Regions from separate parts of the Nocardia sp. CA-136227 genome, predicted to be linked through region 4. Evidence: riboswitches for the same ligand, from Rfam matches in the RefSeq annotation. Region 4 holds a riboswitch; each other region holds the start of a gene.
The links. A riboswitch is a leader RNA that binds a small molecule or an ion and turns the genes downstream of it on or off. The one in region 4 is predicted to bind S-adenosylmethionine.
Positions count from the first base shown of each region.

Region 1: it holds a riboswitch for S-adenosylmethionine, as region 4 does, so the genes downstream of both, ACQP06_RS02105 (aminotransferase class V-fold PLP-dependent enzyme) here and ACQP06_RS05240 (bifunctional o-acetylhomoserine/o-acetylserine sulfhydrylase) in region 4, are expected to answer to the same signal.
Region 2: it holds a riboswitch for S-adenosylmethionine, as region 4 does, so the genes downstream of both, ACQP06_RS33835 (rhodanese-like domain-containing protein) here and ACQP06_RS05240 (bifunctional o-acetylhomoserine/o-acetylserine sulfhydrylase) in region 4, are expected to answer to the same signal.
Region 3: it holds a riboswitch for S-adenosylmethionine, as region 4 does, so the genes downstream of both, ACQP06_RS12435 (AfsA-related hotdog domain-containing protein) here and ACQP06_RS05240 (bifunctional o-acetylhomoserine/o-acetylserine sulfhydrylase) in region 4, are expected to answer to the same signal.

Region 1 covers NZ_CP192081.1:455,749-460,304, forward strand. Annotated here, with positions in the region: gene ACQP06_RS02090 (TetR family transcriptional regulator) at 1-217, shown strand, start outside; gene ACQP06_RS02095 (DUF2752 domain-containing protein) at 313-777, shown strand; gene ACQP06_RS02100 (hypothetical protein) at 796-984, shown strand; gene ACQP06_RS02105 (aminotransferase class V-fold PLP-dependent enzyme) at 1,000-2,313, opposite strand; SAM riboswitch class IV at 2,369-2,482, opposite strand; gene ACQP06_RS02110 (heme oxygenase (biliverdin-producing)) at 2,793-3,461, shown strand; gene ACQP06_RS02115 (LysE family translocator) at 3,616-4,248, shown strand; gene ACQP06_RS02120 (flavin reductase family protein) at 4,251-4,556, opposite strand, start outside.
Region 2 covers NZ_CP192081.1:7,303,014-7,307,569, forward strand. Annotated here, with positions in the region: gene ACQP06_RS33825 (type 1 glutamine amidotransferase family protein) at 1-616, opposite strand, end outside; gene ACQP06_RS33830 (O-succinylhomoserine sulfhydrylase) at 724-1,938, opposite strand; gene ACQP06_RS33835 (rhodanese-like domain-containing protein) at 1,935-2,357, opposite strand; SAM riboswitch class IV at 2,372-2,487, opposite strand; gene ACQP06_RS33840 (Rv0361 family membrane protein) at 2,551-2,985, opposite strand; gene ACQP06_RS33845 (FAD-dependent oxidoreductase) at 3,208-4,556, shown strand, end outside.
Region 3 covers NZ_CP192081.1:2,703,539-2,708,094, forward strand. Annotated here, with positions in the region: gene ACQP06_RS12420 (hypothetical protein) at 1-476, opposite strand, end outside; gene ACQP06_RS12425 (hypothetical protein) at 798-1,208, shown strand; gene ACQP06_RS12430 (MFS transporter) at 1,352-2,575, shown strand; SAM riboswitch class IV at 2,614-2,723, shown strand; gene ACQP06_RS12435 (AfsA-related hotdog domain-containing protein) at 2,737-3,525, shown strand; gene ACQP06_RS12440 (HAD family hydrolase) at 3,522-4,241, shown strand; gene ACQP06_RS12445 (hypothetical protein) at 4,235-4,556, shown strand, end outside.
Region 4 covers NZ_CP192081.1:1,177,187-1,181,742, forward strand. Annotated here, with positions in the region: gene metX (homoserine O-acetyltransferase MetX) at 1-904, opposite strand, end outside; gene ACQP06_RS05240 (bifunctional o-acetylhomoserine/o-acetylserine sulfhydrylase) at 901-2,250, opposite strand; SAM riboswitch class IV at 2,347-2,458, opposite strand; gene ACQP06_RS05245 (TetR/AcrR family transcriptional regulator) at 2,492-3,229, opposite strand; gene ACQP06_RS05250 (MFS transporter) at 3,456-4,556, shown strand, end outside.

The sequences.
Region 1 (4,556 bases), 720 kb from region 4:
GCAGCTCGATCGGGAACTTGCCGACCTGCCGAAACGCTTGCGGCTGCGGCGGTTGCGCGCGCTGCCGACCGTGCTGTTCGCGCTGCTCGCCGATCACGAACGCGCGGTCGAGGCGGGCAAGGTCGCCGCGGGGGATGTGGATGCCTGGGGAGAAATCGTGGACATGCTCGCGGGCGCGCTCACCGCCCCGGTCGTGGAACGCGCCCCGATCCGCTGAGGCCGCAACACAATCGGATGTGACCCAGCGCGACCGGGGTGCGAAGTTCGGCGCGACCTGGCAGGTGGGCGGCGGCCCGGCTACCGTTGATTCTCGTGGACACCACGGCAGCAGTACCGACGGCGGGAGCCGAACCAGGGCCGACGCGCCCGCGACGGCTCGGCGTCGGACTCCCGCTGCTGAGCGGCGCGGCCGTCGCCGGCGGCCTGGCGCTGCTGCACTTCCGGGACCCGCACGTGCAGGGGGCCTACGGGTTCTGCCCGTTCTACGAACTGACCGGGTACTGGTGTCCCGGCTGCGGCGGCCTGCGCGGCCTGCACAATCTGACCGATGGCCGGTTCCTCGACGCCATCCACAGCAATGTGCTGCTGTTGCCGTTGACGCTCGGCTTCCTCGCCTGGTGGGGCACCTGGCTGGTGCGCGCCTGGCGGGGCCGGGCGACGCCGCCGCGACTACCGCGGATTCTGCCCAGGTCGGCGATGTGGATCGCGGTGGCCTTCCTCGTCGTGTTCACGGTCGTCCGGAACACGCCGTGGGGTACGTGGATCGCACCCGTCTAGGCGGAGGATGCTCTTGCTATGAGCGAATCGCTGAAGGAGCGGGTTCGGAACAAGCTGATCCGCCAGCTCGACGAGGACGGACCGCCCGATCCGGAGCGGCAGGACACCCGGCAGGTATCGGTCCAGAACGATCTGGACCTGCTCGAAGCCGTCAGCGAGGACGACCCTTTCGTCGAGGAGCTCGCGGCTCGCTACATGGTGCCCTGACCCGCTCCGCGCGACTCAGAATCCGCAGGGTGCTCCGCCGTCCGCGGAACCGCCGAAGGGCCGGGTTTCCGGGACTGGGTTCCAGTGGCCGTCGGTGCGGGCGTAATCCCAGCTCGGACCGTGCTCGACCAGGGTGGCGACGGCGTCGATGAGGCGGTCCACGTCGGCGGCGGTGGTGCCGAGTCCGATGCTGGCGCGCAGCGCCGCGTCCACCCCGAGCCGCGACAGCAGCGGGTGCGCGCAGAACCGTCCGTCGCGCACACCGATCCCGTGTTCGGCGGAGAGGTACGCGGCCACCTGGCCGGGCTCGAAGCCGTCGACCGTGAACGCGACGATGCCGACGGCGTCGGTGCTGTCGCGCCACACGCGCAGGAAGTTCACGCCCGGAACGGTTTTCAGCCCGTAGCGCAGCCGGTGGGTGAGGTACTGCTCGTGCTCGACGACGGTGGTCTCGTCCAGGTCTGCGAGCGCGTCGCAGGCGGCGGCCAGGGCGGCCACCCCGAGCACGTTCGGGGAACCGGCCTCGTGGCGCTGCGGCGCGGGCGCCCACTCCACGCTGTCGGCGGTGACCGAGCGCACCGCGCCGCCGCCCGCCAGGTACGGCTCGGCGGCGTCGAGCCAGTCCCGGCGGCCGACCAGGACGCCGGCGCCGAACGGCGCGTACGCCTTGTGCCCGGAGAAGGCCAGGTAGTCGATGCCGGTGGTGCGCAGGTCGATCCGTCGGTGCGGGGCCAGCTGGGCGGCGTCGACCAGGATGCGGGTGCCGCACTGGTGCGCGATCCAGGCCAGCCGTTCCAGCGGCAGCAGTTCGCCGGTCACATTGGAAGCGCCGGTAACCGCCAGCAGCGCAGCGGGTTTCGAGCACAGTTCGGCGACCAGTCGCTGGATGGTCTCCTCGATGGTGTCGGCGACCGGCACCACGCGGCGGCCGTGCCGGGTCCAGGGCAGGAAGTTGGCGTGGTGTTCGACATCCAGCACCACGGTGTCGCCGGGCACGCACGCGGCCAGCAGGTTCAGCGAGTCGGTGGTGTTGCGGGTGAAGACCACCACCTGGTCGTCGGCGGCGTCGAGGAAGCGGGCGACGGAGCCGCGGGCCGATTCGTAGCAGTCGGTGGAGACGCGGGAGGCGTATCCGGCGCCGCGGTGCACGCTGGCGTAGAACGGCAGCAGGTCGGCGACCCGGTCGGTGACCTGCCGCAACGCGGGCGCGCTGGCGGCGTAGTCGAAGTTGGCGTAGCCCGTGGTCCCGCCCTGGACCAGCGGAACCCGGAGGTCACAGCCGGACACGGTGGCGAGGGGAGCACAGGTCTGGTCGGCGAAAGCGGTCATCACAAATCCCATCGGATTCAGGGGACACGCGATCGGAAAACAGGAATCGATCGTGAGTCCGCGCTTGCCGCGCCCGGTCGGGCGACGGCCCGGTCGTCACCCGGAGCACCCCGCCGCGGTGGAGGGTTGCCGACCAGCTAGCCGGGGCTTAGCGCTGGTACTCATGACCTGAGTGCGAGATTGGCAGACGCGTCGCGGGCTTGTCAACCCTGCCCGGCCCGGCCTGCCGGGTCAGATCTTCACGGCGGAGACGCAGCGTTCGAGGCCGGGGACCGTTCGCCGCCGCGGACCGCACACGACCTCCAGGCCCGCTGAGAACCTGTGACCAACGGCACCGGCGAATCGGAAAAATCATCCGAAAGTTGGAGTGGGTGGGCCGCAAAGTTCGAATCGCGCGATCGTTGCTGGGGCGTAGTGTCGATGAGGAAGTTAGGGTAGCCAAAGTGGTGCCCCCGGAGTTGACCACGAGGAGCCCGACCATGTTGGACACGGACACCGCCGCCGCCCCGTTCTCGACGCTCATTCGCACCGCGACCGAGCAGCAGCACAACGAGGCCGAGCACTCCACGTTCATGCGTGACCTGCTCACCGGCCAGCTCGGCGTCGAGGCCTTCCTCCGCTACACCGGCCAGCTCTGGTTCGTCTACGAGGCCCTCGAAAAGCATTCCGCCACACTGGCATCCGACTCCGTCGCGGGCCCGTTCGTGAAGCCGGAACTGGCGCGCCTGGCCGCGCTCGAGACCGACCTGGCCCACCTGGGCGGCGCGAACTGGCGCGACGAGCTGCAGCCGCTGCCGGCCACCGCCGCCTACGCCGCCCGCATCGAAGAGTGCGCGCAGGAGTGGCCGGCCGGGTACGTCGTCCACCACTACACCCGCTACCTGGGTGATCTCTCCGGCGGCCAGGTCATCCGCGGCACCGCCGAGAAGCTGTGGGACCTGCCCAAGAAGGGCGACGGCGTGCGCTTCTACGTCTTCGACGAGATCACCAATCCGGCCGCGTTCAAGCGCGAGTACCGCGAGGCCCTGGACCAGCTTCCCCTCGAAGGTCCCGAAGTCGATCGCGTGCTCGACGAGGCGCGACTGGCGTTCACGATGAACACCGATCTGTTCCGTGAACTCGGTGCGGAGTTCGGCGCGCGGAACTAGAACACCGTCACCAGAGGCCGTCGCGCTCCGTCCACCAGGCGGGGGCGGCGGCCTTCGCCGTGCTCGGGGACGCACCGTTGGCCCTGCTCGTCGGGGGCAGGGTCAGCGATATCACCCTTGCGTCGCGTCGCCGCGATGGGTTGCCATGGAGGGCATGAGTCTTCCGCTGCTGTTGAGTTTCGCGGGGTTGTGCGTGCTGCTGGCGCTCACACCGGGTCCCGATACCTTTCTGGTGCTGCGATTCTCGATGGCCGGACCGCGACCCGGGATCGCGGCGGCGGTGGGCTCGGCGTTCGGCGGGATCGTCTGGGCGACGGTGGTGGCGGCCGGAGTGGCGGCGCTGCTGGAACAGTCGGCGACCGCGTATCGCACGCTGAAGGTGATCGGCGGAATCTACCTGCTGTACCTGGGGATTCGGGCGCTGGTCGAGCATCGGCGCGCACGGAACGCGGAGGCCGAGCCGGAGGTGACGGTCGCGCAGGGCACGCCGGCGTCGATGCGCTCGGCGTTCGCTGCCGGATTGCTGTCCTGTGTTTTCAACCCGAAGGTGGGGTTGTTCTACCTCGCGGTGCTGCCGCAGTTCCTGACCGAGGTGACCTTCCTGAACACGCTCACCCTCGGCGCCATCGAATCCAGCATCGCGGCGATCGAGATGATCCTGCTCGCGGTGGCCGCCGCCCGCGCGGTCACGCTGTTGAAGCGGCCGCGGATCCGGGCCCGGCTGGAACAGGCGAGCGCGGCCATCCTGGCGGCGCTGGGTATCGGCACCGCGGCCTCGGCGGCCTGAGGTCAGTCGGCGATCTCGGCGCGGTGATAGGCGCCGTTGTAGTACACCAGCGGGCCGGCCGCGGGCGAGCTCTCGGTGTTGTCGTGCACCTGCGTGACCAGTCCGATCACCAGCGTGTGATCGCCGACGGGGATCAGCTGGTGCACGGTCGCGCGCACCCAGATCGGGGTGCCGTGCAGGACCGGTTCGCCGGAGCCGAGCGTGGCCCACAAGGACTTGTCGGTGAAGCGCTCCTCGGCGGACCGGCTGAACCGCTGCGCCAGATGCTTCTGATGCTCGCCCAGGAAGTGCACCACCACCGATTCGGC
Region 2 (4,556 bases), 1.5 Mb from region 4:
GCTCGTACTCGTAGAGCGTGTAGAAGCCCGCGGGATCGTTGTTTCCGTACAGCTTGTACCAGGCCTCCAGCACGTGCGGCTCGAAAATGTCCAGGCGAGCGAGGATCTCGCGCGCGAACTCGACCGGGCTGGTGCCGGACGCCGTGATCACGTCGCCACCGGTGACGGCGGGCGTCTGGACGAAGTGCTCACCGCCCGCGTAGCCGCTGTAGGCCAGGTATTCGGCGGCATTGCTGGTGTGCGGCCGATCGTCGAGCAGCCCCTCCTGCGCCAGCGCGAAGGTGCCACCGCAGATCGCCGCCACCGGGATCCCGGCCGTCACGAACTCGCGGGCCTTGCGGGCGAAAGCGGCGGGGGCCTCGGGATGAAGCTCGGTCTCCAGGCCCGGCAGGATCAGCATGGCACTGTCGCCCGGCTTCAGATCGTCGAGGACGACGTCCGGCAGGACGCGCATGCCACCCATCGAGGTGATCGGTTCGGCGCTGACGGCGACCGTCTTGACCTGCCATGTTCCCGGGTCACGGTGCCAGAGTGCGCGATTGATGTGTGCGGTCGCGTGGCCGACCTCCCAGTCCGAGAAGGTGTCGTAGACGGCCATGTGCACTGTTTTCATCATGACAGCATGCTGTCATTTTTGACAGCATGCTGTCAAGATCATTCGGGTTCATGAACGACGAAGGGCCGGAACCCCATGGGTTCCGGCCCTGTCGACTACTCGTCGGCTCAGCTCAACGCGTGATCCAGATCGTTGAGCAGATCCTCCACGTCCTCCAGACCGATGGAGACGCGCAGCACGCCATCGGTAATGCCCACGGCCGCACGGCCTTCCGGCCCCATCGCCCGGTGGGTGGTGGTGGCCGGGTGGGTGATCAGCGTCTTCGCGTCACCGAGGTTGTTGGAGATGTCGATGATCCGCAGCCGGTTCAGCACCTCGAACGCGCGCTTCTTGGCCTCGTTGTCGCCGGCCTTCAGCTCGAAGGTGATCACCGTGCCGCCGCCCGACATCTGGCGCTTGGCCAGCTCGAACTGCGGATGCGAGGACAGGAACGGGTACTTCACCCACGCCACCGCCGGATGCGACTCCAGGAACTGGGCGATCTTCAACGCCGAGTCCACCGACTGGCGCAGGCGCAGCGGCATCGTCTCCAGACCCTTGAGCAGGGTCCAGGCATTGAACGGGCTCAGCGCCGGACCGGTGTGGCGCATCAGGTTCTTCACCGGGCCGTCGATGTACTCCCGCGGACCCAGGATCGCGCCGCCGAGCACCCGGCCCTGGCCGTCGATGTGCTTGGTGCCCGAGTAGACGGTGATGTCCGCGCCGAGATCGAAGCCGCGCTGCAGCAGCGGGGTGGCGAAGACGTTGTCCAGCACCACCTTCGCGCCCGCCGCGTGCGCCAGATCCGAGACCGCGCGCACATCGGTGAGGGTCTGCATCGGGTTCGAGGGGGTCTCGAAGAAGACGGCCTGGGTGGGGACGGACAGCGCCTGCTCCCACTGGTTCAGGTCCTCGCCGTCGACGAACACCGTCTCCACGCCCCAGCGCGGCAGGATCTCGTTGGCCACCACGAAGCAGGAGCCGAACAGGCTGCGCGCCGCGACCAGCCGGTCACCGGCGGACAGCAGCGCGCCCAGCGCGGTGAACACCGCCGACATGCCCGACGCGGTCGCGAAACAGGCTTCCGCGCCGTCGATCAGGCGCAGCCGCTCCTCGAACATCGCGACCGTCGGGTTGCCGTAGCGCGAGTACACGAAGTGCTCGATATCGCCGGTGAAGGAGGCCTCGGCCGCCTCGGCGCTCTCGTAGACGAAACCCGAATTGAGGAACAGCGCCTCGGAGGTCTCGTCGAAGCCGGAACGCCGGGTGCCGCCGCGGACCGCCTGGGTGGCGGGGCCGACGCCCTCGGGGAGCGGTTTCTCGAAAGAGCCGCCGGTGATCATGACTGCCTCCACGGAAGTCCGTCGGCGCGCCAGCCGGTGCTGCCGCGGTGGCCTTGGCCGTCGAGCGCACCCTCGAAGCCGTCGACCACATTGAACGAGGGGGTGATGCCGAGTGTGGTGGCGGCGGTGGCCGCGCCGATCGAACGCTGGCCGGAGCGACAGATGAAGATGACGGGCGCGTCCGAGTCCGGGGTCCGGTGGGCCAGCGACTGCTTCAGCAGGTCGGTGAACCGGGCATTGGGGGTACCGGTGACGTCGACCCACTCGATCAGCGCGGTCGGACGGCCGATGCCGCCGGTGTCGGGCACGCCGACGAACCGCCACTCGGCCTCGGTACGCACGTCCACCAGGACCGCATCGGGGTTGTCGCGCAACAACTCCCACGCCTGCTTGGGCGTGATGTCACCTGCGTAGCTCACTTGTACCTCCTGAGAATCCGCACTTGCCGCACCGCTGTCCGATGCGAGGCCAGGTCGTCACCCGGAGCACCCCACCGCGGAGGAGGGTTGCCGACCAGCCAGCCGGGGCTTGGCGCTGGTACTCATGACCTGGGATTGAGATTGCCGAAGAACCGTCCCCACTGTCAAACCCCAGTGAGGTATTCGGCCGTTGTCACGAATTACAGACCAACCAGCGGGAATTCTCCTTGGCGAAGTGCCACGTCGACGTCGTCGGCGCCCCGGCGACGGTGAACGTGACCTGCGCGGTGGCCTGGTCGCCCGTGACGGACGCGTCGGTCAGCTTGTCGAAGGCGATCGAGCCGCCGGTCGCGGTGGCCGCCTTCAGCGGCGAGGCGTTCTCGTCGAATCCCTTGCAGGACAGCACCGGGTCGTACTTCCCGGAGTCGTTGCGGGCCATCACGAACTTGGTCGCCGCCAGCGAGAGCCGATCGGAATCTGTGACATTCTTCTCAACCGGCGACACGACCGACGCGATCACGATTCCCAGGATCACCACCGCGATGATTCCCGCCGCCACCAGGAACGGCCACATGCTGCGGGTCTCGTTCTGGTCGATCCGGATCGGGGTCTCCTCGGCGTCGCTCATGGGTAGATCATGCCTGGTCCCCTTGTGCGGGCCGCCGCGTGCCATCGATAGAATCAGCAGAATTTCCCGCCCCAGCGCGGGAATAGCAAGACTACGCAGCAACGCTGCAGCGTCGGGGGCCAACGGAGGCCGCCGAGGCCAGAGCGTCAACTTAGCCTAAGCTAAGAGCGACGGCTGAGTTTTGACGGCAAGTTAGTTTCGACCCAAAGGGTGCGCGGAAGAATGACCGAACAGAGTGCAGCGACCCGCCCGCTACGCATTGCGATCGTGGGCGCAGGACCGGCCGGCATCTACGCCGCCGACGCGTTGATGAAGTCCGACGCGGACGTGAGCATCGATCTCTACGAGCGCATGCCCGCGCCCTTCGGCCTGATCCGCTACGGCGTGGCGCCGGACCACCCGCGCATCAAGGGCATCATCACCGCGCTGCACAAGGTGCTCGACAAGCCGCAGGTCCGCCTGCTGGGCAATATCGACTACGGCGTCGACATCACCCTCGAGGACCTGCAGCAGTTCTACGACGCGGTCATCTTCTCCACCGGCGCCAACGCCGACCGCGCGCTGGGCGTCCCGGGCATCGACCTGGACGGCTCCTACGGCGCCGCGGACTTCGTGTCCTGGTACGACGGCCACCCCGACGTCGCCCGCACCTGGCCGCTGGAGGCGGAGAAGGTCGCCGTCCTCGGCGTCGGCAACGTCGCCCTCGACGTGGCGCGCGTGCTCGCCAAGACCGGCGACGAGCTGCTGCCGACCGAGATCCCGCCGAACGTCTACGAGGGCCTCCAGGCCAACAAGGCGCTCGAGGTGCACGTGTTCGGCCGCCGCGGTCCCGCGCAGGCCAAGTTCACCCCGCTCGAGCTGCGCGAGCTCGACCACTCGCCGACCATCGAGGTCATCGTCGACCCCGAGGACATCGACTACGACGAGGGCTCCGAGGCCGCGCGCCGGCACTCCAAGCAGGTCGACATGATCTGCAACACCCTCGAGCAGTGGGCCATCCGCGACGTCGGCGACCGCCCGCACAAGCTGTTCCTGCACTTCTTCGAGAACCCCTCGGAGATCCTGGGCGAGGACGGCAAGGTCGTGGGCCTGCGCACCGAGCGCACCCAGCTCGACGGCACCGGAAACTGCAAGGGCACCGGCGAATTCAAGGACTGGGACATCCAGGCCGTGTACCGCGCGGTGGGCTACCTGTCGCAGAACATCCCGGCCCTGCCCTTCGACGACCAGGCCGGCACCGTGCCCAACGAGGCCGGTCGCGTGATCGTCGACGAGAACGCCGACGGCGCGGCTCGCTACATGCCCGCTACCTACGTCACCGGCTGGATCAAGCGCGGCCCGGTCGGCCTCATCGGCCACACCAAGGGCGACGCCAACGAGACCATCGCCTGCCTGCTCGACGACGCCGCCGACTTCGCCCCGGCCGCCAAGCCGGAGCTCGAGGCCGTCACCGAGTTCCTCGAGGGCAAGGGCATCCCGTTCACCACCTGGGCCGGCTGGTACCGCCTGGACGCGCACGAGCGCGCCCTCGGCGAGCCGCAGGGCCGCGAGCGGGTCAAGGTCGTCGAGCG
Region 3 (4,556 bases), 1.5 Mb from region 4:
TCGTTGCCGCCGATCTCCCAGAGCTGATCGGCGATGTCGTCGTCACTGGCCGAGAGCATCTGGGTGACTTTCGCGGTGGTATCCGGATCCGGCTGCGCGCCTTGGCTTCCCAGGGTGTCGAGCGCGATCAGGAGCTTGACCACCGACGCGGTGTAGAACTGCTGGTCGGCATTGAGACTGGCGATCGCCGTCCCGGTCGTAGTGTCCACCACGTCGATCCCGACCGTGGTGCCCGGCGAGGCCGCCTGGATGGCGGTCTGCATCTGCTGGGCGATGGCGGTCACCGAGATGGGATGCTGCACGGCCACCGCCGCGGGCGCGGTGGCCTCCGGCGTCCGGCCCGGCCCGGCCTGGTCGTGCGAGGTCGCGAAGGCGGCGGGCGCGCCCAGCGCCGACAAGGCGACCACGGCGACGAGGCCTCCGGTCGCGATCCACGACCACCGTGCGCGCGGGGTGCGGGCCTGAATCGAGCTCATGCTCCATTACATCGACACGAAGCTCGAGACATTTCCAGCGGAAACCTGTCAATTTCCTGTTAAGTGCGCGTCGATCTGATCTCGGTTCGGCGACGGTGCTGACCGGCTATTTTGTAGCGAACTAAGATCATCGCTGGGTCCGAAACCATACCGGTGGAGACAGCCATGAGCGCATACCGTGAGATCTTCCGAAATGTCCTCATAAGAAGCCTCGCCCCAGTCGGATTCGGGGTACTGGCGCTGATTGTCCCGGTCTCCGCGCACGCCGACGCGGACCGTGGAAACGGCTGTGTTCTGTACTCTGACAACACATCAGCAACTGTGGACTCACTCCGGTTCAGATGTGCCCTCGAGCAGCTGGACGCGATCTATCGGGACGCCCCGCCCGGTGACGTCCCGGTCGGCGCGAAGGACGGCTGGGTCGCCGCCCCCCTCCAGACGCAGCCCTGGCCACCGTTGGTCTGGATCGGCAAGGACTTCTACACCGGTCCCACCGGCGGCTACCTGCAGAACCGCCTGACCCCCGCGGGCCTGGAAGCCTGGCCCGCCACTGTCTATACCGGGCCGTCCGTCGTCGACGGCGAGCCCACCTGGATCCTCGACTACGCCCCGTCCCCGACCCCGTTCGTGTACGACGAGATCCGCCAGGTCACCCCCGGCGTCTGGCTCGGCTACACGTGGATCCGCGTGGGCGGCAACTTCGTACCGCAGTTGAGTTTCATCCTGGCCTGAGCCGTCCGGCGGCTTCGGATCAGCGCGCACGTAACCGTCGTGCCCGGTGGTCTCGGATTGATAGACGTGGACTCCGTTGTCCACGAAAGGAATTCGATGACCACCTCGTTGTTTCTCCCTGCCCGCGTCCGGGTCGTGCGGTCATGAGCGCGCCCGCGGAGACCGAGGCGTGGGCGCCGGTCGGGCGCACCGTGGGCGCGGTGTGCGCGGTCGGGATCCTCGTGGTCGGGCAGTTGTACGTGGTCCTGCCGGTGCTGAATCGGCTGGCGGCGGACTGGGATACCTCCAAATCCGCGGCAACCTGGACGACCACGGCCTTCGGGCTGGCCTACGGGGCGGGCTTCCTGGTGACCGGGCCGCTGTCGGACCGGTGGGGGAGACGGCCGGTGATCGTCGGCGGGCTGGCGGCCACCGTGGTGAGCACCCTGCTGGTGGCGGCCGCATCGGGTCTGGTGGCCGGGCTGTCGGCGCGAATCCTGCAGGGGCTCACGGCGTCGTTCTTCGCCCCTGCGGCGTTCGCCTATCTGTCGGAGCGGATCGCGCCGGAGCGCAGGATCTTCGCGCTCACCTGCCTGACGAGCTCGTTCCTCGGGGCGGGGGTGGTGGCGCAGGTGCTGGCTCAGCTCATCGGGAACGCGCTGGGCTGGCACGCGATCTTCGTGGCCGGGGCCATCGCGTTCGCGGTCTCGGCGGTCGTGCTGTGGGTGGTGCTGCAACCGCCGGTCCGGTCGGCGGATTCCCTTGCGGACGAAGGTGATCCAGGAACCGGCGTTACGCCGCTGCGGTCGGTGTTCGCGCCGTTCGCGGATCTCCTGCGGCAATCCCGCCTCCTGCTCTTGTATCTGAGCTGCCTGGCGATCCTCGGCTCCTTCGTGGGCATCTACACCGGAATCCAGCTGGCCCCGCCCGAGGGTGTGGGCTCCGGCAATGGCGCGCTGCTCGCCCTGCGGGCCAGCGCGATTCCCGCCATGGTGGCGATTCCACTGCTGGCCGGACGGCTCGGCGGCATCGCCCCGGCCACCCGGCTGGTCGCCGCGCTGGGAGCCGCCGCGCTCGCCGTGGCTGTGACCGCGGTGCCGCTCGGCGGGGTCTGGGTGGCGGTCTGGTTGTTCGTGTTCGTCGCCGCCATCGCGGTGGCCGCCCCCGCCGCCGTCCAGACGATCACGGCCCGCGCGGGTGCGGCCCGCGGCGCGGCCACCGCGCTGTACACCTTCGCCCTGTTCGTCGGCGCGAGCGCGGGCCCTCAGCTGGCCAATCTCGTGGCCCGGCACGGCTATTCGGCGGTCGCCCTGGCCGTCGCGGCGCTCGCGGCGATCGGCGCCGCGCTTGCCGCCACGGCCGGGTTTCGATCGGCGTGGTTGAAATGATTCTCGAAAGTATCTGCCCCCCATACTGTTTCGCTCACGGTCATGAGTTCCAGCGCGAAGCCCCGGCTCGCTGGGCGGCAACCCTCCGGGCGGTGGGGTGCTCCGGGTGACGACCGGATGGCGGCGAGCGTCGCCATAAGCGTCTTGTTCTCGGAGGGAAAATGTCTGTAGCTCAGCTCGATTCGGCGTCCGCGACCGTGGCGGAGGCGGCCGTCGGCGAGGTGTTGCTGGTGGCCGACCGGTTCCGCGGGATCGCCGCGGACGATCGTGCCTTCACCGTGTCCGGTCTGGTGGCCGCGCTGCGCGCGGGCCGCTGGCGGACGGCGGAGGAGCCGTTGACCGTACGGCTCGGGCAGGGGGTCACCCGCCACGATCTCGACTACGTCGAGCATGTGGCGATCGTGCACGCCCCGGCGGGCTTACGGGTGGCCGGGGCGGTCGCCGAACCGGCCCCGCGCCATCAGGTGCACAAGTATCAGCACTCGAATGTGCTGCTGGCCGGGCTGGTCCGGGAATCGGAGACCGTGTTCCGGGCGGATTTGCGGATCCACGGCGACAACGAACTACTGCTCGACCATCAGACCGGCGAGCATGTGCAGGGGATCGTGATCGTGGAGGCGGTGCGCCAGCTGTTCCTCGGCGCGTTCGAGCTGGAGTACGGCCGCCGCTGGCCCGAACAGCACTTCTACATCGTGTGGAACAGCATCGAATTGGAGTTCAAGTCCTTCCTGTTCCCGCTGCCCGCCACCCTGCACGCGACGCTGACCCCGGTGTCCATCGATGATCCGGGGAAGCTGGAATTCAGCATCGAGGTGGAGGTGCGTCAGCTCGGCCGCGCCGTCGCCACCACCCGGATCGGCTACGCCGCCCTGCCCAACGAACGCATCTCGCAGATCGAACGGCACAAGGCGGCCAAGGCGATCGCGGCCTACCTCGACGAGGTGGCATGAGCGCGGGCGCGGCGTTCTTCGACGTCGACGAAACGCTGATCACCGTCAAGAGCATGTTCGCGTTCCTGCGGTTCTGGCTGGCCGAGAACGGGGACGACGGCGGCGAATACGCGCGACTGACCAAGGAGATCCAGCAACGGGCCGCGGCGGGCACACCGCGGGAGGAGGTGAATCGGCACTACTACCGGGCCTATCGCGGCGTCGAGGCCACGGCACTGGACGCGGCCGGGCAGCGCTGGTTCGCGGAATTCGCCGCGAGCGATACCGTCTACTACACCGACACCGTGGAAAGGCTGCGCGCACACCGCGATTCTGGGCATGCCACGGTGCTGCTGTCGGGCTCGTTCGGCGCGGCCGTGGAACCGGTAGCGGCGGCGGTCGGAGCCGACCATGTCATCACCACCGTGCCCGTCGCCGACGAGCACGGCGTGCTCACCGGCGAGGTGTGGCGGCCCATGATCGGCGAGGCCAAAGCCGCGGCAGTCACCGAGTTCCTGCGTGAACACGGGATCGCGCGGGAGCACAGTTACGGCTACGGCGATCACGCCAGCGACCTGCCGTTCCTGCGGGCCGTCGCGCACCCCGGCTATCGCGGTGACGACGCGGTGCTCGCCGTCCACGGCACCGGCTGGATCCACCTGTCCGACCGGGTCGGCGCGTCCGTCGACGACCCGGGCCGCCTTCTCTCCGACCAGGAAGTGCTCTCCGTATGGTGACCAAGCGCTATGAACTCACCCCGACCACCCAGGGGCCGTTGTACCCGCCGAGCGAAGTGCTCGACGCCGACGGCGATTTCATCGTCGTGGGATACCTGACCGTCCCTGGGCCCGGCGGCACCGTCACCCGGCGCTGGGGGCGGGCCATCGTCGCGGCCGACACGCCCGTGCCCGCCTTCGGCGAGCTGGCGGCCTACACGATCGTGCGGGAACTGCCCGACGAGTTGCCGGAGGAAGACGCGGCGGGGGTCCTGCACACGCTGCCGCTTCCGCTGCCCGCCAACAACTATCCGGTGGTCTTCGCGCCCGATCAGC
Region 4 (4,556 bases):
CGTCGTAGCGGTTCATGGCCTCGGTGAGCAGCACATAGGTGGCCGGATCGAAACGCGCGATCAGCTTGTCCGCCTGGTACTCCAGGTAGCTCTGCACCGCGTAGCGGCCGCCCGCGCGCGGATCCTCGTCGCCCTGGCCGTGGTTCTCGAAGCGGTGGTCGAGCTCGCCCTCGGTGCGGTAGGTCAGGTGCGCGATGCGGCGGGCGATGCCCATGCCGGTCATGGGCGCGCGCCCGGTGCCGTGGTAGTCGCCGCCCTGCCAGTCCGGATCGGCCTTGATGGCGGCGATCTGGGTGGTCTGGGTGCCGATCTGGTCGGCGGTGGCGCGCGCGCCGACCGCCAGCACCAGGGCCGCGCCGACCCGTTCGGGCCGGCCGATCATCCACTCCAGCACCCGCATGCCGCCCATGGAGCCGCCGATCACGGCGGCCAGGCGGTCGATGCCGAGCAGGTCGAAGAGCTTGGCCTCGGCGGTCACCTGGTCGCGGATGGACAGCGCGGGAAACCGGGTGCCCCACGGCTTCCCGTCCGGGGCCAGCGAGGCCGGGCCGGTGCTGCCCTTGCAGCCGCCGAGCACATTGGTCGCGATGACACACCATTCGCGGGTGTCCACGGGCGCGCCGGGGCCGACGATGCCGTCCCACCAGCCGGCCTGGTTGTGGTGCACGTCGGCGGGGCCGACCACGTGCGAGTCGCCGGTCAGCGCGTGCTCCACGAGCACCACGTTGTCCGCGTTCGCCGATAGTTCGCCCCACCGCTGGACGGCCAGCGTGGCGTCGGGGATCACGGCCCCGTTCTCGAGTTCCACATCGCCGATGGCGATGCTCCCGAGCGTCCCGTCGGGCGGCGGCAGCAACAGCTCCGCCGCGTGCCGGGACGTTCGCGATTCGATGTTCACGGTCAACTTGCCGCCGCCGTCAGTCCGGCGCGCAGATCCGCCAGGATGTCGCCGATGCCCTCGATGCCCACGGCCAACCGCACCAGACCAGGCGTGACGCCGGAGGCCAGCTGCTCGGCCGGGGTCAGCTGGGAATGCGTGGTGGATGCCGGGTGGATGACGAGCGAGCGCACATCCCCGATGTTAGCGACATGGCTATGGAGCACCAGCGCCTCCACGAACTTCTTGCCCGCGTCGACTCCGCCGGCCAGCTCGAAGGACACGATGGCGCCCACGCCCTTCGGTGCCAGCTGTTTGCCCCGCTCGAACCACGGCGAACTGGGAAGTCCGGCGTAGTAGACCTTCTCGACACCGGGCTGCCCGGCGAGGAACTCGGCCACCGCCTGCGCGTTGGCCACGTGCCGCTCGATGCGCAGGCTCAGCGTCTCGAGACCCTGCGCGATGAGGAACGCGTTGAACGGCGACACCGCCGCGCCCAGGTCGCGCAGCAGCTGCACGCGGGCCTTGAGCGCGTAGGCCGGAGCGCCGAGGTCGGCGAAGACCGCGCCGTGGTAGCTCGGGTCGGGGGTGGTGAAGCCGGGGAAGCGGGACTCGCCCGCCTCGTTCTTCACCGTCCAGTCGAAGGAGCCGCCGTCGACGATCACGCCCGCGACCGCGGAACCGTGTCCGCCCAGGTACTTGGTGGCCGAGTGCACCACGATGTCCGCGCCCAGCGCCAGCGGCTGGATCAGGTACGGGGTGGCGACGGTGTTGTCCACGATGAGCGGCACCCCGGCGGCGTGCGCGACCTCGGCGATGCCCGGAATGTCGAGGACCGAGCTGCTCGGGTTGGCGACGGTCTCGCCGTAGAACGCCTTGGTGTTGGGTCGCACCGCCGCACGCCACTGCTCGAGGTCGTCCGGGTCCTCGACGAAGCTGACCTGGATGCCCAGCTTGGGCAGCGAGTAGTGCAGCAGGTTGTAGGTGCCGCCGTACAGGTGCGGGCTGGCCACGATGTGGTCCCCGGCCTCGGCGAGATTCAGGATCGCGTAGGTCTCCGCGGCCTGTCCGGAGGCCAGCAGCAGCGCGGCAACACCACCCTCGAGGGCGGCGATGCGCTGTTCCACCGCGTCCTGGGTGGGGTTCATGATGCGGGTGTAGATATTGCCCGGCTCGGCGAGTCCGAACAGCGCGGCGGCGTGGTCGGTGTCGCGGAACGCGTAGGACGTGGTCTGGTAGATGGGCAGGGCGCGGGCTCCGGTGGCGGAATCGGGAGCCTGGCCGGCGTGAATCTGCTTGGTCTCGAAGGACCAGTTGGCCGGATCCAGGGTGCCGTCAGCGGGGACGGCCGCGGGCGCGGTCGAGTCACTCATGTGTTCTGCTCCAAAAACAAGGTCGCCGAATGGCGGAAGTTTGACGTTATCGAGAAGCGAATGGGCTTCGACAACAACACATTTCGGTAGACCTCCTAGTTGCGCTTGCGTTCGGCCCTCGAACGCCCGGTCTGCACCCGGAGCACCCCACCGCAGCTGGAGGGTTGCCGATCAGCAAGCCGGGGCCTTAACGCTGATGCTCTTGACCTAATGCGGGATTCTAGCGGCCGTCCGGCCCGATCTACGCAGTGGGGTTTGTCGCATTCTCGGTGGGATTTCCCCCGTTTACGGGGGGAAATAGCGTTGTCGCACCACAACAGACCCGCCGGAATTCGTCGAATGCCGCCTGGACGCTGTCGGCGAGCATGCGGGCGGTGGTGACGGTGGTGCAGTCCGGGAACTCGTCGCTGTCCTCGAACTCGCATTCCATGCCGACCCGCACGATGCCGTGCCAGGTGGTGGCGATGAGCCGCACGGTCAGGTGGTCCTCGGGCAGTCCCAGGCGTTCGGCCAGCACCTCGGACATGGCCCGGGTCTTGGTGTCGGCCGATTCCATGCTGAGCGCGCGCACGGCGACGCTGTCGCGGGTGATGCGCTGCATCTGCTGGAACCAGCGGAACGGCACGGGCGCGTCGGAGTCGATGATCTGCTCCACGACCGCGAGGAACGCGCCGAGCAGCGCTTCCATCTCGTCGCCGGTGACGGGCTGGGCGCGCAGCTGATCGGCGAGGGCCTGTCCCCAGCCCTCGATGGGGGCGATGACGATCGCCTCCTTGCTGTCGAAGTACCGGTTCACGGTGCGCGGGGAGACGTCGGCGGCGTCGGCGATCTGCTCGACGGTGGTGGCGTCGAAGCCCTGTTCGCCGCACAACCGCAGGGCGACGTCGATGATCCGGGTCCTGGTCTGCTGCTTCTTGCGTTCACGCAGGCCGGGGCGGTGACGCGAGATCACACCGATGTGACTTGACAACTCCGACATCCCTCCATCGTAGGTCCTTCCTGCGTTTTCCTGTCCCAGTATGACAACTGTCGCGCTGCGACATTTTTCCCTTGACGCCAATTGTCGGTGGGGGTCACTATGGTGGAGCTGCCTTCGAACTCCAGAGGAGAGGCTCATGACCGTAGCGACGGACGCTCTCGGTACAGACGAAAAAGCAAGTCCCGCACAAGATTCCAGGCGTTGGTGGGCGCTCGGCGTAATCGCCATGGCACAGCTGATGGTGGTCCTGGACGCAACGATCGTCACCATCGCCATGCCGTTCGCGCAGCAGGATCTGCACATCAGCGACGGTGACAAGCAGTGGATCTTCACCGCGTACACCCTGATCTTCGGCGGTCTGCTGCTGCTCGGCGGCCGCCTCGCCGACTACCTGGGCCGCCGCCGGATCCTCATGGTCGGCCTGATCGGCTTCGCCGCGGCCTCCGCGCTGGCCGGTCTCGCCCAGAACCAGGCCGAACTCTTCGCGGGCCGCGCGCTGCAGGGCGCGTTCGGCGCGCTGCTGGCCCCGGCGGCGTTGTCGCTGGTGTCGGTGACCTTCACCGAGGCCAAGGAACGGGCCCGGGCCTTCGGCGTGTTCGCCGGTGTGTCGGCGGCGGGCGCCGCGCTCGGCCTGATCGCCGGTGGCGCTCTCGTCGAGTACGCGAACTGGCGCTGGTCGCTGCTGGTGAACACCCCGGTCGCGCTGCTCGCCCTGGCCGGCGCGTTCGCCTTCGTGGTCAAGGATGTGCCCGCACCCCGCACCGGCGGCTACGACCTGCCCGGCGCGGTCACCGTCACCCTCGGCCTGATCTCCATCGTGTACGGCTTCAGCCGCGCGGCCTCCGACGGCTGGACCGCCTCCACCACGCTGGCCCTGTTCGTGGTGGGTGTGGCGCTGCTCGCGGCGTTCGTGGCCATCGAGGCCCGGACCGCGAATCCGCTCCTGCCGCTGCGTATTCCGGGTGAGATCAACCGCGGCGGGTCGTATCTGATCGCGCTGCTGGTGCCGATCGCCATGTTCGCCATGTTCCTGAACCTGAGCTTCTACCTGCAGATCGTGGAGCACTACTCGGCGCTGAAGACGGGTGTGGCGTTCCTGCCGTTCCCGGCGGGCATCGTGGTGTCGGCGGGTATCGCCTCGGCGGTGCTGCCGAAGATCGGGCCGCGGCCGCTCATGCTGGCGGGCTCGGTGCTGGGCGCGGCGGGCCTGGTGTGGCTGTCGCGGCTGGAGTACGGCGACAGCTACGCGACCGCCCTGCTGCCCGCCATGATCCTGATCGCCCTGGGCATGGGTGCGCTGTTCGTGTCCATGCAGACCACCGCGCTG